Regions from separate parts of the Shewanella sp. MTB7 genome, predicted to be linked through region 1. Evidence: predicted binding sites of a transcription regulator. Region 1 holds the regulator's gene; each other region holds the start of a gene.
The links. The regulator sigma-54, encoded in region 1, starts transcription at its own class of promoters, with help from an activator protein. The targets are predictions, from matches to a motif close to GTTGGCACGNNNNTNGNNT.
Positions count from the first base shown of each region.

Region 2: the regulator sigma-54 is predicted to act here: its motif matches at 1,362-1,380, upstream of flgA (flagellar basal body P-ring formation chaperone FlgA).
Region 3: the regulator sigma-54 is predicted to act here: its motif matches at 1,374-1,392, upstream of HWQ47_RS09135 (FlgO family outer membrane protein).

Region 1 is NZ_CP085636.1:5,486,971-5,491,984, forward strand. It holds gene lptC (LPS export ABC transporter periplasmic protein LptC) at 1-353, shown strand, start outside; gene lptA (lipopolysaccharide transport periplasmic protein LptA) at 429-1,031, shown strand; gene lptB (LPS export ABC transporter ATP-binding protein) at 1,028-1,759, shown strand; gene HWQ47_RS23960 (RNA polymerase factor sigma-54) at 1,911-3,392, shown strand; gene hpf (ribosome hibernation promoting factor) at 3,528-3,815, shown strand; gene ptsN (PTS IIA-like nitrogen regulatory protein PtsN) at 3,818-4,261, shown strand; gene rapZ (RNase adapter RapZ) at 4,258-5,014, shown strand, end outside.
Region 2 is NZ_CP085636.1:2,163,041-2,168,054, forward strand. It holds gene HWQ47_RS09145 (flagella synthesis protein FlgN) at 1-104, opposite strand, end outside; gene flgM (flagellar biosynthesis anti-sigma factor FlgM) at 110-436, opposite strand; gene flgA (flagellar basal body P-ring formation chaperone FlgA) at 520-1,227, opposite strand; gene HWQ47_RS09160 (chemotaxis protein CheV) at 1,438-2,358, shown strand; gene HWQ47_RS09165 (CheR family methyltransferase) at 2,477-3,310, shown strand; gene flgB (flagellar basal body rod protein FlgB) at 3,649-4,047, shown strand; gene flgC (flagellar basal body rod protein FlgC) at 4,050-4,466, shown strand; gene flgD (flagellar hook assembly protein FlgD) at 4,480-5,014, shown strand, end outside.
Region 3 is NZ_CP085636.1:2,157,654-2,162,667, reverse strand. It holds gene HWQ47_RS09140 (LPP20 family lipoprotein) at 200-646, opposite strand; gene HWQ47_RS09135 (FlgO family outer membrane protein) at 643-1,269, opposite strand; gene HWQ47_RS09130 (GSCFA domain-containing protein) at 1,598-3,379, shown strand; gene HWQ47_RS09125 (flagellar assembly protein FlgT) at 3,629-4,795, shown strand; tRNA gene HWQ47_RS09120 (tRNA-Arg) at 4,941-5,014, shown strand, end outside.

The DNA of each region.
Region 1 (5,014 bases):
TTGAAGAAGAGAACATGACCTACTTCACCGATCCTATCTATCTGGTGTACCCTGAACAAGGTCAGGCTCAATGGCAGCTGCAATCGACAAAAGGCACCATGAATAAAGGTTCGGGTAAAGTGATACTCGAGAACAATGTTATTATCAATGCTATAAACTCGCAAGAACCAATTCAATCAATAAAAACCAGTTATCTAGAGTTAGATCTTAATACTATGATCATGACATCCGATAGAGAGATCTACATTACTGGTAGTGACTTTATTATTAAGGGGGTTGGCTTGTATGCCGATCTCAACGCAGAAAGTGTTAAATTGACCAGCCAGGTTAATGGCACATATTCAGCACAATAGTTACCCTCACCTAGAGAGTGCTCAAGTACCTAGGTGATTATAATTGACAATTATTAGGTCAAATTGAAGGAATATATGAAACAAAATACCTGTGTCATCACAGCTTTACTCTGCCTAGTTAGCTTTAGTAGCTTAGCAAAAGTTGATGATTTACGACAAGAAGTTAAAATATCTGCGGCAAGTCAAGAAGCTGATATTAAAAATAATCAAATCATATTTAATGGCCCAGTTGAAGTGACTCAAGGCTCAGTAAGAATACATGCTGATATGCTCAGAGCTTTCACCAAAGAGGGCTCTGGTGGGCGTATTTTGGTTGCCACAGGTAATCCGGCAACCTACTCACAAATAATGGAAGATGGCCGTCCGGCACATGCCAGTGCCAAAGAGATCCGCTACGAACTATCTAAGCGCACGCTTATCTTGAAGGGCAATGCGACACTTGAGCAAGATGGCAGTCAAGTTACAGGCGATCAAATTCAATATAACATTGCTAAACAACAGCTCATTGCCGAGAGCACAGGTAATGATCGTGTTATCACTATAATTCAACCTGAAAGTTATCAAGAAGACACAAAGCCAGAGACACAACCCGCTCCTTCAAAAGCTCAGCCAGAAGCACAAGTTGAACAGCCAAAGACACTAGCCGAATCTGCATTAAACACTCAGGAGATTAAATGAGCTCTTTGACGTTAAAGGCTGTAAACCTAGCGAAAAGCTATAAGAACCGTGCCGTAGTACAAGATGTCAGCTTAACCGTCAAAACCGGCCAAATTGTTGGTCTACTTGGACCTAATGGTGCAGGGAAGACCACCACTTTTTACATGGTCGTAGGGCTAGTTCAAAGTGATAAAGGGCGGATCTTTATTAATGATGATGATCTCACCCTAGATCCTATGCATCTGCGTGCTCGTAAAGGCATAGGCTACTTGCCCCAAGAAGCAAGCATCTTTAGAAAGTTATCGGTCAGAGATAATATTATGGCCGTACTGGAAACTCGAGATGAACTTGATAAAAATGCACGAGAAGAGCAACTAGAACATCTACTGGAAGAGTTTCATATTACTCATATTCGAGATAGTCAAGGAATGTCGCTTTCCGGCGGCGAACGTCGACGTGTAGAGATAGCAAGAGCATTAGCCGCGAACCCAAAGTTTATTTTACTCGATGAACCTTTTGCTGGCGTCGATCCTATCTCGGTCATCGACATTAAAAAAATCATTTTACAGCTCAAGAGTCGCGGTCTTGGAGTGCTTATTACTGATCACAACGTGAGGGAAACATTAGACGTTTGTGAGCATGCTTATATCGTGAGTCATGGAAATTTAATTGCCGAAGGAACACCCGCAGAAATCTTAGACAATCAGCAAGTACGAGCGGTGTACTTAGGAGAACAATTCAAGCTATAGTTAATCTAGGGAATGATTTCCCCCCTAGAAAATGGATATGATACATCGATATTACTCATTCTAATGAAGTGTATTTAGGAAGCGAAGACTTCCAAAATAACTCCAGCAGGCTTTCTCATTTTAATAAGTACAAAGAAGGGAATAGCAGTACATGAAAGCGTCACTCCAGCTCAAAATGGGTCAACACTTAACCATGACTCCACAGCTTCAGCAGGCCATACGTCTGTTGCAGCTATCGTCACTGGAACTGCAACAGGAGATCCAACAAGCACTAGACTCCAACCCTCTACTTGAGTTGGATGAAGAGCAGGTCGACGCAACAGCTGACAATAGCGATGCCAAGATAAATGATGAAACAGATTTCAGTGCTTCCGCTGAAACTGTCGTCGAAAAAGACAGTTCGACATTGGAAACTTCCGAGGCCTTAGCACAAGATTCTATGCCTGAAGATCTGCCTATGGATACCACTTGGGATGAAGTCTATACGGCAAGCCCTAATTCAGCTTCGGGTGCAATGCGAGACGACGATCTCCCCTTTCAAGGTGAAACCAGTGAAGGTTTATTTGAGCATCTTGAGTGGCAAAAGAATTTAACCCCATTTTCAGATAACGATCTCGCCATTGCTACCGCCATTATTGATGCGGTCGATGAACGTGGTTACCTGACACAAAATACTGACGATATTTTAGAGGCTATGGGCGATCCCGAAATTGAACTCGATGAAGTGGAAGCTGTACTTAAACGTATTCAACATTTTGACCCTATTGGAGTCGCAGCACGCGATCTCAGCGAATGTCTTTTCATCCAGCTCGCTCAATACGCTAGCACAACGCCTCATATTGATAACGCCAGACTGTTAATCAAAGAACACCTGGATCTTATCGCCGGCCGAGACTTCCGTCTCTTAATGCGTAAAACCAAACTAAAAGAGGATGAGTTAAGGCAAGCAATAGAGTTGATTCAAACCTTGAATCCCCGTCCAGGACTCGCCATAACACCAAACCGTGATGAATATGTGATCCCTGATGTCACAGTGACCAAGAAAAAAGGTCGTTGGATAGTTGAACTAAATCCAGATTACTTACCCAAAATAAATGTAAACCAACATTATGCATCCATGGCCCGCAGCACTAAAAGTCAGGCAGACAGTCAGTTTATTCGTGGACACTTGCAGGAAGCTAAGTGGTTTATCAAGAGTTTAGAAAGTCGTAGCGATACTTTACTTAAAGTTTCGAACTGCATTGTTAAGTTTCAACAAGGCTTCTTTGAATACGGTGAAGAAGCGATGAAGCCTATGGTGTTAAATGACATCGCTGAAGAGGTCGAGATGCATGAATCGACCATTTCACGTGTCACAACCCAAAAATATATGCACACCCCAAGAGGTATTTTTGAACTGAAATACTTCTTCTCAAGTCATGTGGGTACCGACGACGGTGGCGAATGTTCATCAACCGCAATTCGCGCCTTTATTAAGAAGCTAGTTGCTGCAGAAAACCAACAGAAACCATTAAGTGACAGTAAGATGGCACTACTGTTAGCTGAACAAGGCATTAAAGTAGCGAGAAGAACCATAGCCAAGTACCGTGAGGCTTTGCTCATACCACCATCAAATCAAAGAAAGAGCTTATAGAATATTTTTGAAAATTAAGATATTAATATGTTGAGGTTAAACATTGTGACGTTAGTCAGATACCTAAATATGCAATGTAAACCTCTAATCGACGAGCGTGCTTTCAAACACAATCGAGTCCGGAGGAGTATTTCTATGCAAATTAACGTAACAGGTCATCATATCGAAATCACAACATCTCTTCGTCAGTATGTTGAAGAAAAATTTTCAAAGCTTGAACGACATTTCGATCAGATCAATAATGTGCACGTTATTTTAAATGTTCAGAAAATGCAGCAAATAGCAGAAGCTAAACTTCATCTTGTTGGTGGAGAGGTTTTTGCTATGTCAGAACATGCTGACATGTATGCCGCAATCGACTCCCTGATAAATAAGCTCGACCGTCAGGTTATTAAACATAAAGAGAAGCAAATAAAACACTAACGATGGAATTAAGCACTATCCTGCAGCCGGAATGTACAACTTGCGCCACTCCGGGCAGTAAGAAAAAGGTACTGGAACTTATAAGCGATCTTGCCGCTGTCCAGTACCCTAACCTTTCCTCTCAAGAGATTTTTGAAAGTCTTTTAGCCAGAGAGAAAATGGGCAGCACAGGTATAGGTAACGGCATAGCCATTCCACATGGAAGGTTAGCCAATATTAGTCAACCCGTTGCGGTACTCATAAAGTGCGAGGAGCCAATTGCTTTCGACTCTATTGATAAACAGCCGGTAGATATATTATTTGCACTATTAGTTCCAGCTGATCAATGTGAGCAGCATTTAAGTACCTTATCTGCTATGGCAGAAAAGCTTAATGACAAACTAATTTTAAAGCAGTTACGAAAAACACAAGATGAGTCAGAACTTTATCAGGTGATAACACAATGAAACTGGTTATGGTATCCGGTCGCTCCGGTTCGGGAAAATCTGTCGCCCTCAGGGTATTGGAAGATCTCGGATACTACTGTGTCGACAACTTACCTTTGCCACTTATGGACACATTACTTGAACAGCTCAAAGATAGCACAGACCTTGTGGCTATTAGTGTGGATGTTCGTAATATGCACGAAACAGAGTTAGAGAAACAGCTTTCAAATCTACCAGAAGGTACTGAGCTATTAAGTTTCTTTCTAAACTCAAGCGATGAAGTTCTACTCAAACGTTACAGTGAAACACGTCGTCTCCACCCACTATCAAAAAATAAAACCTCACTCAAAGAGGCGATAGATCATGAAAGAGTGCTGTTAGAACCACTCTCTAAACTTGTCGATCATTATATTGATACCTCAAACCTGAATATTTACGATCTCAGCAACCGAGTTAGGGAGATCTTATTAGGCAGTGTGGATAAAGAGTTAGTCATTAACTTTGAATCATTTGGATTCAAATATGGTATGCCCGTAGAAGCTGATTTTATGTTTGATGTCAGATTTTTACCCAATCCCCATTGGGAGCCAGAGCTTAGACCAATGACAGGCCTCGATGAGCCAGTACAACTTTTCCTTAGCCAGCAGCCCACTGTTAATAAGTTTATCTGGCAAATTGAGAATCTACTGGAAACTTGGTTGCCACAACTGGAACGCAACAATCGCAGTTATCTCACAATTGCAATAGGGTGTACCGGTGGCCAACATCGATCTG
Region 2 (5,014 bases), 3.0 Mb from region 1:
TCTGCATCTTGATTAACTAGTGCGCTTTTTTCTTCAGAGATCGTTACTTTTAACTCTTGTAATAGCCGGTGTTGTTTTTCAATGATGATAGATAATTGACTCATAAAAACTAGTTAAGATCCTTAAGTTCATTTTCAAACATAGCAATATTACTCGCTAATTTTTCTGGATCAACTTTGTAGCGACCTTCTGCGATAGCAAGCTTAATTTCAGCTACTTTCTTCTTGTCGACTTCAGGAATATCACCGAGTTTTGATTGAATGTTTTGCAATTGCTGAGCTTTGGAAGTGATTGAAACTGAATCACTTTTTGGTGGAGAACTAATTGAACTCGCATTGCTATTTGTCTGGTTTGCTTGGGGATCGGTTTTATTCGCCGATGTTTTGCCAATATGAGAGTTTGCAGCTGTATTTACTTGTTTAATATTAATAGCCATCATTAGGCTCCAGCAGTAAAAAAGGAAGAACATACCCATATATCGGCAGTGATGGATAGAGCTTTAGTAAATTTTTATTGTTATTACATTCTAACTTCAACTTCACCGACACCGATCACTGTAGCATGTAGGCTTTTATTGGAATTCGTGTTCTTGATACGGATTCTATCACCTAAATTGCCATCACGTAGTGCTTCACCTACTGTTTTTATCACTAGAGTCCGTGAACGTGCGAATATGGATACAATATCACCTTTGCAAACAAAGCAGAGGTTGTTACTAAAAATAGGTTGGTTAGGCGGAATTCGCCGTTTTACTCGCGTACCGATAACCTGTTCGACAGTATCAAATTGCTGTCCCCTTAAATAGGTTTGGTCTACATATTGAACTGAAACATCGCCACTAGAAAGTAGATCACCAGGCCCTAAGGTTTCTCTTGCTACGACAACCGGGTAAAGAATGTCGACACGAACGGAGAGAAATATCTGCCAAGGATAATCCAGCTGCGGGCTATCACAACTTATTTTAACAGTATTTGTTCGTTTTATTGCCCTATTTGTCGCGAGTTCTGCTTTTATTGGTGGTAAACATAAAGGTGGGGTAAGACGGGAGTCTAAGCTCTGGGGGGTAATTTTAATCTTAGCTCCATCAGCAACATTTATCTTTTTCTCTATAACCTCTATAGCTAATTTAGATATGGCCGATAAGCTGGGTATACTAGCCTGACTTGCGCCAAAGCTCGGTATAGAAAAGAAAACCGTAAATAAAATGAGTATATTTTTTATTTTCATAATGAATAGACTAGCTTGATTCACTAGATTACACCTATACTTTCGTAAAGACCGAGATTTTACATTTCTCAAATCGAGAGAATGAGTCAGAAACTTGACTAATTCAGTGGTCTGGTTGTGAGGTCTATCTACTTAAGCAATTAATATGCCTATACTCATTGAATAATGAAATGTAGGTCAGCATCCAAAAGACGACAAGGCAAGCGTATTATGTCAAGTATTCTTGAGTCAGTTAACAAACGAACCCAGTTAGTTGGGGCCAATCGGTTAGAGCTTCTACTTTTTAAGCTTAACGGTCGCCAAAGGTTTGGAATCAACGTGTTCAAAGTTAAAGAGGTACTCCAATGCCCACCTCTTACAAGTTTACCTAAACTAAATCCTTTCGTAAAAGGTGTTGCTCATATTCGCGGGGCAACTATTTCGGTTATCGATTTGAGTGCGGCAACGGGTGGTCGCCCTATCGAGAATATCGATGGTTGCTTTATTATTATCTCTGAGTACAACCGAAGTATTCAGGGCTTTCTTGTCAGATCAGTTGAACGTATCATTAATATGAACTGGGAGGCGATTATGCCGCCTCCAGAGGGCTCTGGAAAATACTCCTATCTAACGGCTGTTACTGAGATTGAAGGAGAATTGGTTGAGATCCTAGATGTTGAAAAGATTCTCGACGAGATCTCACCAGTTAAGACTGAAATTAGTCAGGAACTTAGTGAGAGTCTAACCATAGATAAAGAACAGTATTTCCATATTATGGTGATAGATGATTCTGCAGTGGCTCGAAAGCAGATTATTCGTGCGCTTGAAGCATTGGGGTTGCAAATTGATACAGCCATTGATGGTAAAGATGCACTGAATAAACTAACCAAGATGGCTGAAGAGATGGATGATGTGTCAAAAGAGATCCCATTAATTATCTCTGATATTGAGATGCCTGAAATGGATGGGTATACCCTAACTGCGGAGATAAGGGATAATCCGAAATTAAAAGATATTAAAATTGTGCTGCATACTTCATTGAGTGGAGTTTTTAATCAGGCTATGGTAGAAAAAGTTGGTGCAGATGATTTTATTGCAAAATTCAACCCTGATGAACTTGCAGCAGCAGTGAATAAGCACTTGAGTTTATAATGATTGTTGTGCGCTGTTTTATATTAAGCTTGTTTCTTTTTTACTGCTAATGTATAAACCAGCGCTCTGTACGATTAAATGCTGTAATAGCCTATTTTACTGATATTAGGACACCAAGGTGCCAAACAAATCACTTGCTGAAACTGAATACACACAATTTAGGTTATTTCTGGAACAACACAGTGGAATTGTGTTGGGTGATAATAAGCAGTATCTAGTGCGTAGTCGCCTAGCACCTTTGATGGGGCAATATAATCTTCCTTCGTTGTCAGAAGTTGTAAAGCATTCCATGAGACCTACGGAGCGACAGTTACGAGCTTCTGTGATCGATGCCATGACTACAAATGAAACCTTATGGTTTAGAGACAGGTATCCATTTGAGTTGTTATCTAATAAATTGTTACCTGAATACAGTCGACTTGGACGACCTCTAAAGATTTGGTCTGCTGCATGTTCATCAGGTCAAGAGCCATACTCTTTGGCTATGACTATTCTTGAGTACCAACAAAAGAAACCTGGCAGTCTACCTGGCAACGCATCTATTTTGGCAACCGACCTTTCACCGTCGATGTTGGATCGCTGTAAGCATGCAGAATATGACAATCTAGCCTTAGGAAGAGGTTTGTCTGATGAGCGTAAACGTCAATTTTTTGCGGCTACCAATAACGGCACTATGGTGATCAATGATAATGTTAAGCGCCTGGTAAATTTCAGAGCTCACAATCTGCTTGAAAGTTATACCTTGCTGGGTAAATTTGACATTATCTTTTGTCGTAATGTACTTATCTACTTTTCTCCTGAGGCAAAAGCGAAAATATTGCGGCAATTTGCTGCCGCTTTAAACCCCAAAGGGATACTCTTTCTTGGCGCATCTGAGTCAATTGCCGGTTTAACGGAAGAGTTTGATATGGTTCGCTGTAACCCCGGCATCTATTATCAGAAGAAAACGTAATTGCAGGTGCGAGGACGCTCGTTAATAAGTTGGTTACGAGGGCGTTCTCAGGATTAATTTATAACATCAATACGATAAACTAGGGGTGTAGTATCTTCTAGGATACTCTCAATCTCGCTGCGAGATGCCAACATCTTGGCTACGGGTACGTTCACCAGCTCACTTCAAGCAAAATCAACCAAAGGAATTGAGTTGGACAGAGTCCATCTCAATTTGTTTCTCCTAGCTGGCGACTTTTCCGTCGCCCAGTGAGCTGTCTAGCAACATCCTCGAATCTTCCTCCCTTTTTTGGCACAACTATTGCTACATTATTGTCAACAAGTTCAGGAGGCAATTTTATGGCGATTAATTTTGATAAGGCGTTAGGAGTTCACCAATACACTCTTGGGATCCGTGCCCAACGTGCAGAGGTCATCTCTTCTAATATCGCTAATGCCGACACTCCTCACTATAAAGCCCGTGATGTTGATTTCGATAAGGCTCTGCAAGCCGCAACGAGCCGTCAACGTGGTCTTGTTATGACGGGTAATGACGGCAAACATTTTGATCTAGCCGCCCTCTCTGAGCAACATTATGGCTATAGAGTGCCAAATCAGCCTGATACTGGTGATGGAAATACGGTCGATATTCAGCAAGAGCAATCAGAATTTATGCAGAATGCACTTGAGTATCAAATGTCTCTAGGATTTTTAGACAGTAGATTTTCTGGGCTTAAAAAAGCCTTGAGAGGTGATTAATTATGAGCTTATTTAATATCTTTAATGTCTCGGGTTCTGGGATGTCTGCTCAGTCGGTAAGGTTAAATACTACAGCCAGTAATATTGCGAATGCAGATTCTGTCTCCAGTAGTATTGATGCAACCTATCGTGCTCGACACCCTATTTTTGAGGCCGAAATGGCCAAAGCCAGCCACCAGCAACAGTCTTCTCAATCTGTTGTAGTAAAAGGCATTGTTGAGAGTGATGCGCCTTTGCAGAAGGAGTTTTCTCCCAATCATCCAATGGCTGATAATGATGGTTTTATTTATAAACCGAATGTGAATGTGATGGAGGAGATGGCCGACATGATATCTGCATCTCGTTCCTATCAAATGAATGTCCAGGTAGCTGAAGCGGCGAAGTCAATGCTTCAGCAAACTCTCAGAATTGGCAAATAGAAGGAGGTAATCAGTGAGCCTCATTAATCCGTTAAATAGTGCGCAAACGTTAGGTGGAACTTCGCAGACATCAAATCAGTCTGTGGCGCCAGCAAAACAAACAGCATCGGCGGTTCAAGCTGCTACAACTCAAAGTGCTGAGCAGACTTCAACAACAGGTAATCCTTTTATTGATGCGATTCGTCTTCCTGATGAATCATCGACCCCAGAGCCAAATAATCAAGAGTTGACTCAGGAGGATTTCTTTTCATTACTGAGTCAACAGCTGTCGATGCAGGACCCTTTTAAGCCCGTCGATAACGACCAGATGATTGCACAAATGGCTTCGTTTTCGACAGTGGATGGCATTAATAATCTCAATGATGAAATTATTAATCTGAATACTGTTATGACGTCAAGCCAAGCGCTGCAAGCTTCAGGTCTCGTCGGGCAAAAAGTACTAATTCCATCAGATACAGGTAATGTCTCAGCTGAAGGTCGAGAGATCAAAGGGATTATCAGTACTCCTGAAACAATCGAAAGTATCACAGTGCGTGTCGAGGATGATA
Region 3 (5,014 bases), 3.0 Mb from region 1:
CGGTTAATTTCATCACTCCTGAATCGTTCCCTATTGCACCAAGCTGACTCAATAGTTAGTCAACTCAACGTCATTCAGGCTTTCAAATTAATGAAAGCAATGGTAATCGTCAGAAATTCGACACCTGATAGGCTCGTGTAATGCGGGTGATAAAAAAGTGGCAAGAGATTACTTGCCACTGAAATACTAAAAACGGTCTTTAAAAATAGGTCACACTCTTTATTTTCTGAGGTCTGCTATTTTGTTGGTATAGCGCCCAAACCTGAGAAAAGTCCAGTTCCAACTCAGTCACATAATGCTCACCAGCAGGGTAACTTTTTACCACTTTCGCCCCTCTAATAATGCCTGTCACTGACGCTTGAATGGTGTTATCGGTCAACATCCAATCATTCACCTGACTGCTGGCAGACAACTCCTGGCCATACACCTGTTCAGCTAACTCACGGTATGCAGCGATTTTAGATGCTTGCATCGCCATCAACACACGTTGTGACTTATCCTTTGATGGTTGAGAATCCAAGCTCGCGTAACCTATTGCAGTGAGTTTAGGAAAACTTTCTGGTTGTTGAGTTTCCCACTCAATGTATCGATCATCAGAGGCACAGCCCGATAGTGCAAGCATCATCAATATTAACCATCTATTCATTTCAAACCTCCAATCACCTGCACCTCTTGCATTCCCATATGGTTATTTCGGTAAAGCAAACCATCTTGAGATACCACTTTCTCTGAAGACCTTAAATAACCAGGTAACTGCGTGAGCCCAAAACTCGCTTGGGAAGCCGAAACAACCCGGTTATTGGTTATATTAACAATTCTAGCATTCACGACCATGCCTTCGCTGCTCATGCTCATGGTGGACACTAACACATGTTCAACGGCGATATCTGCTGGCAACTGTTGCCAATTTCTTGTCAATATAAAGTCACCTTCAGGAGTCACACGTATATTCTCGCCCACACTAATATCGACCAAACTGAATTGATGTTGATGCATCGCAGCAGTCAAACCTTGCTGAAGTTGAAGACCCACTGCGTTGGTTTTATTTAGATCTGCCAACAATACAGGCGTTGACACCAACAAAGGTTGATTAGACCGTAGAGCATCATTTTGCCTCACCAACTCATTTACTATTTGCTCAGACATGTGATTAATTGCCGAACTTGACGGCAATCGATTGCCGTCATCAAGTATAGACTTAGTTGTGTGCTTAACTTGAGCACAACTGCTAAGAAACGAGACAAAGAAGATAAGCAGTATGATACGCATGGCTAAACCCTAAATTAAACAAACGAAAAATAAACAACACTGATGGCTAAATCAGCAAAGTTAATGACATACACTAAACCAATATCGGTTATTTCTTAAAGAAACAGCAAGTATCAAGCCAAGTAAAAGAGTCATCCCATTTAGCCCAAAGAAACTAAATATCTGTAATAGCATTTTATCGGCCCTAGCGAACATAACTTTACAGCTCTTTATCTTTCTATCATCCCTTATCTCTGACTTACAGGCACACAAATTGCTTTATTAACCATAAGGAAACGAAGCGCCACAAAAACGACACAGTCGAATTCAAAAGTATGGAGATAACATTATGCAGGGAACCGATTCCACCCCTTATAATAATCAGGGGAAATACGCCTTCTGGCGGACTGCCGTAGCCAGTATCGAACTTGGACAAGAGGAGTTCACCCAACTGCATCAAATTGATATAGCGATCAAGAACCCAAGGATATCCTCAATTGGATCTTGTTTTGCTCAACATGTTGGTAAGTGGCTCAACAGTGGTGGCTACCAGTTTAATCAAAGTAAACTTGAAACGAATCAAATCTCCAGTTTTGCATTTGGCAACCTATACACTCCAAGGTGCCTTCTGCAGTGGTTTGATATGGGTGATAACGATAAGTCATTCGACATCAATAGTGCGGTCTACACCCATAACAGTATATATTTCGATCTTTTGAGACCCAGCTTTAATCCAGAAGGTTTCGACTCACAAGCCGAGTTAGTTACAGCCAGGCTCGCGGCATCAAATGAGATGCGAAAGACGATATTAGCGACAGACCTACTGGTTTTTACCCTTGGATTAACCGAAGCATGGAAAGATAACAGTGATGTTTATTACCCAAGCTGCCCAGGAGTGGTATCAGGTCTATTTGATGACTCAATTTATACCTTCCATAATTTCAGCTATGAAGAGATCCGCACCGATTTAGAAGAGATTGCTACCCGGCTAAAATCTATTAACCCCCAAATTCAGATCATTTTGACCGTTTCACCAGTCCCGCTCACAGCAACCATGACAAACAAGCATATTATGGTAGCCAATCAACATTCTAAATCATTGTTACGCACTGTGGCGGGATTTCTGAGTGATAACCATGTTGATTTCTCTTACTTCCCCTCCTACGAAATCATCACCGTTCCCGGTGCAGGAGATTTTAGATTTGAGAAAAACCTTAGATCGGTCACACCTCAAGCGGTTAACTATGTCATGCAGCACTTTCGTTCCGTTATTGATAAAACGACTCATGTCATATCACCTCAAGAAAAAACAGTTAACACTCTACAGTCCGGAATAAACGTCTCGAGCAGTGATGAAGTGGTATGCGAAGATGAGCTACTCGAAGCCGCAATGAAGCTGCAAGTAAACCCAACACAGCAACAAAAAATTGATATTAGTCTGTTTGGTGACAGCCACATGGGTAAATTGTCCACTGCATTTAGCAAGATAGATATCCAACATTGTGGCGGTATGGTGATGAATGGCTCCGGATTCTCACAAAAGAAATTTGCCATGTGCGATGCCGAATATTTTGTCCCACTGGAGAGTGCGGTATCGAGAAAGCTATGGTCAAGAATATTGAATAACTTGAACAATCACCTGCAGGATAAAACCACGGCGAACTCCACCATCATCACCAACCTTGGCATGCAGACACACCAAAACATCTCGCGATTTTCAACATGGTTGGAACAAACATACCCTGAGGGAGTCGCTGAAATCACCACCAAAGAGTTTGTCGATTACTTCAACGATGATTTAACCGATCAGCTATCCATCCTTTTAAAACTTCACAATCATGGACATAGAGTGATCGTGGTATCCGATCCGCCTTTCTGTCAATATTTTAAAGAATCAAAGTCGATGACAAACATAATCTACTCATACTTTTATGCAATGGAATATGTGTGGAGTCAACTCGGCATCACCTTTTTTAATGCTGCTGCCATCTTTGATCAAGAGGTGTCAGATCCTCAGAGTTATCTGTCAGATATTGAATATGATGATGGCAATCATGATTGGATCCACGGTAATGACAAGTATTACACCTGGCTTGCAGAAAAATTACTCACACTGGTAAATCAAGATTAGCCTTCACTTGCTAAGTTCAATGCAGAGTTGAACTTAGCGTCCCCTCAGTTGTTTCATGTGCATGATTCAACTTGCTATGAATATCTAATCAGCCCACTTAGACTCGCGGTGTTTTTCAAGAACGTAATGACTCCATAAAGGCACATTTATTGCTTAATACTCTCTATAACTTATTATCAGTGAATCAACTGTCATTTTTATGTCGATAGATACATTAACACTGCATCTACAAGGATAAATGGATAAAAGATGAAATTTGTAGCCTTGCTTCTCCTTACCTGTCTCTCTCTCTATTCGCAGTTAGCAATCGGGGCCTGGGTCGTGGTCAAAGGAGAGTCGAATATCGTCGATGGCAATGTGACCAAAGCTCGTGAAGATGCCATTCATCAGGCTCTTACCTATGCAACATTGCAAAATGGAGCCAGCTTTACCAGCACACAAACGGTTAATAATGGCCAGTTAACCCAAGACAGTTTCTCAATAAAGCAGCAATCTCAAGCCGCTAAAGTAGAGTTAATCAACGAACTGATTGAAGGCGATAAACTGACCGTCATGATCAGAGTCGATGTAATAGGCGCTAGTTCACATCAGGCCCAGTGTGAAAGTCAGTCGCTAAAAGCTGCTATCCTCGTCCCCCAATCCTTGATTAACGACAGAACCCAGTTACGTTACGGCAACATCGGCTTCTTTGAAAAAGCACTGTCTGTACGCATTAGCGATACATTGACTCAAGCATCAAACAGTAGTTTCCCTCACTTACATGCAAACGAGCGATTAGATATAGAACAAGCCTTAGTCGATATCAGAGGGTATCGACTTCCTAGTTGGCTCAGCGAAATAACCGATAGCCAATACGTGCTGCTACCTGAAATTATCGATATCTCAACAGATCCAGCAGAAAATCACATGTTGGGACTCTGGAGCAGTGATCCTATCCGACAATTTCAACTCAGACTTTCCCTATACCATGGTATAAGTGGCGAACAGATCTGGAGCCAAGATTACACCTCATCAGCGCCGTGGGAGTTTAAACGCCAAGAGACCGTGCCTTCAAACCAAAACCGATTCTGGAACTCTGCCTATGGGAATAATATTGATAAAGTACTACTTCAAGCCATTCAAGATATAGATCGTAGTTTAAGCTGTCGCCCCATTCTTGGTCAGATAGTCGCCAAACAACATGACCGGCTGATAATCAACCTAGGCCGGCGCCATGGCATACGTGTTGGTGACTCCTTCCAGTTAGTCCTGCAAGAAAACTTTCCCGACCGTTTTGACAAGATGCGCGCAGTCGTCGGCAAAAGCCGAGCCACAGTCAAAATAGATCAAGTCACCCAAGATACCGCCACCGCTGTTCTTGTAGATCAGAAAGCAGCCTATAATGTTCAGGTTAATGATATCGCGATAAAAATTTGACCACAGACAAGCAAACGGTTTGCTGATTTAATCAACGCCTAGCTAACGATTAACGATGACCAACAAACGAAGCTTTTGAATAAGAAATAAGCAACTAAATTTAAAGGCTTTTCATCGAGGAAAAAACCAGTATAATCACTCCCGTCTCTCCATAGCTCAACAGGATAGAGCAGTCGCCTCCTAAGCGATCGATCGGGGTTCGAGTCCCTGTGGGGAGAC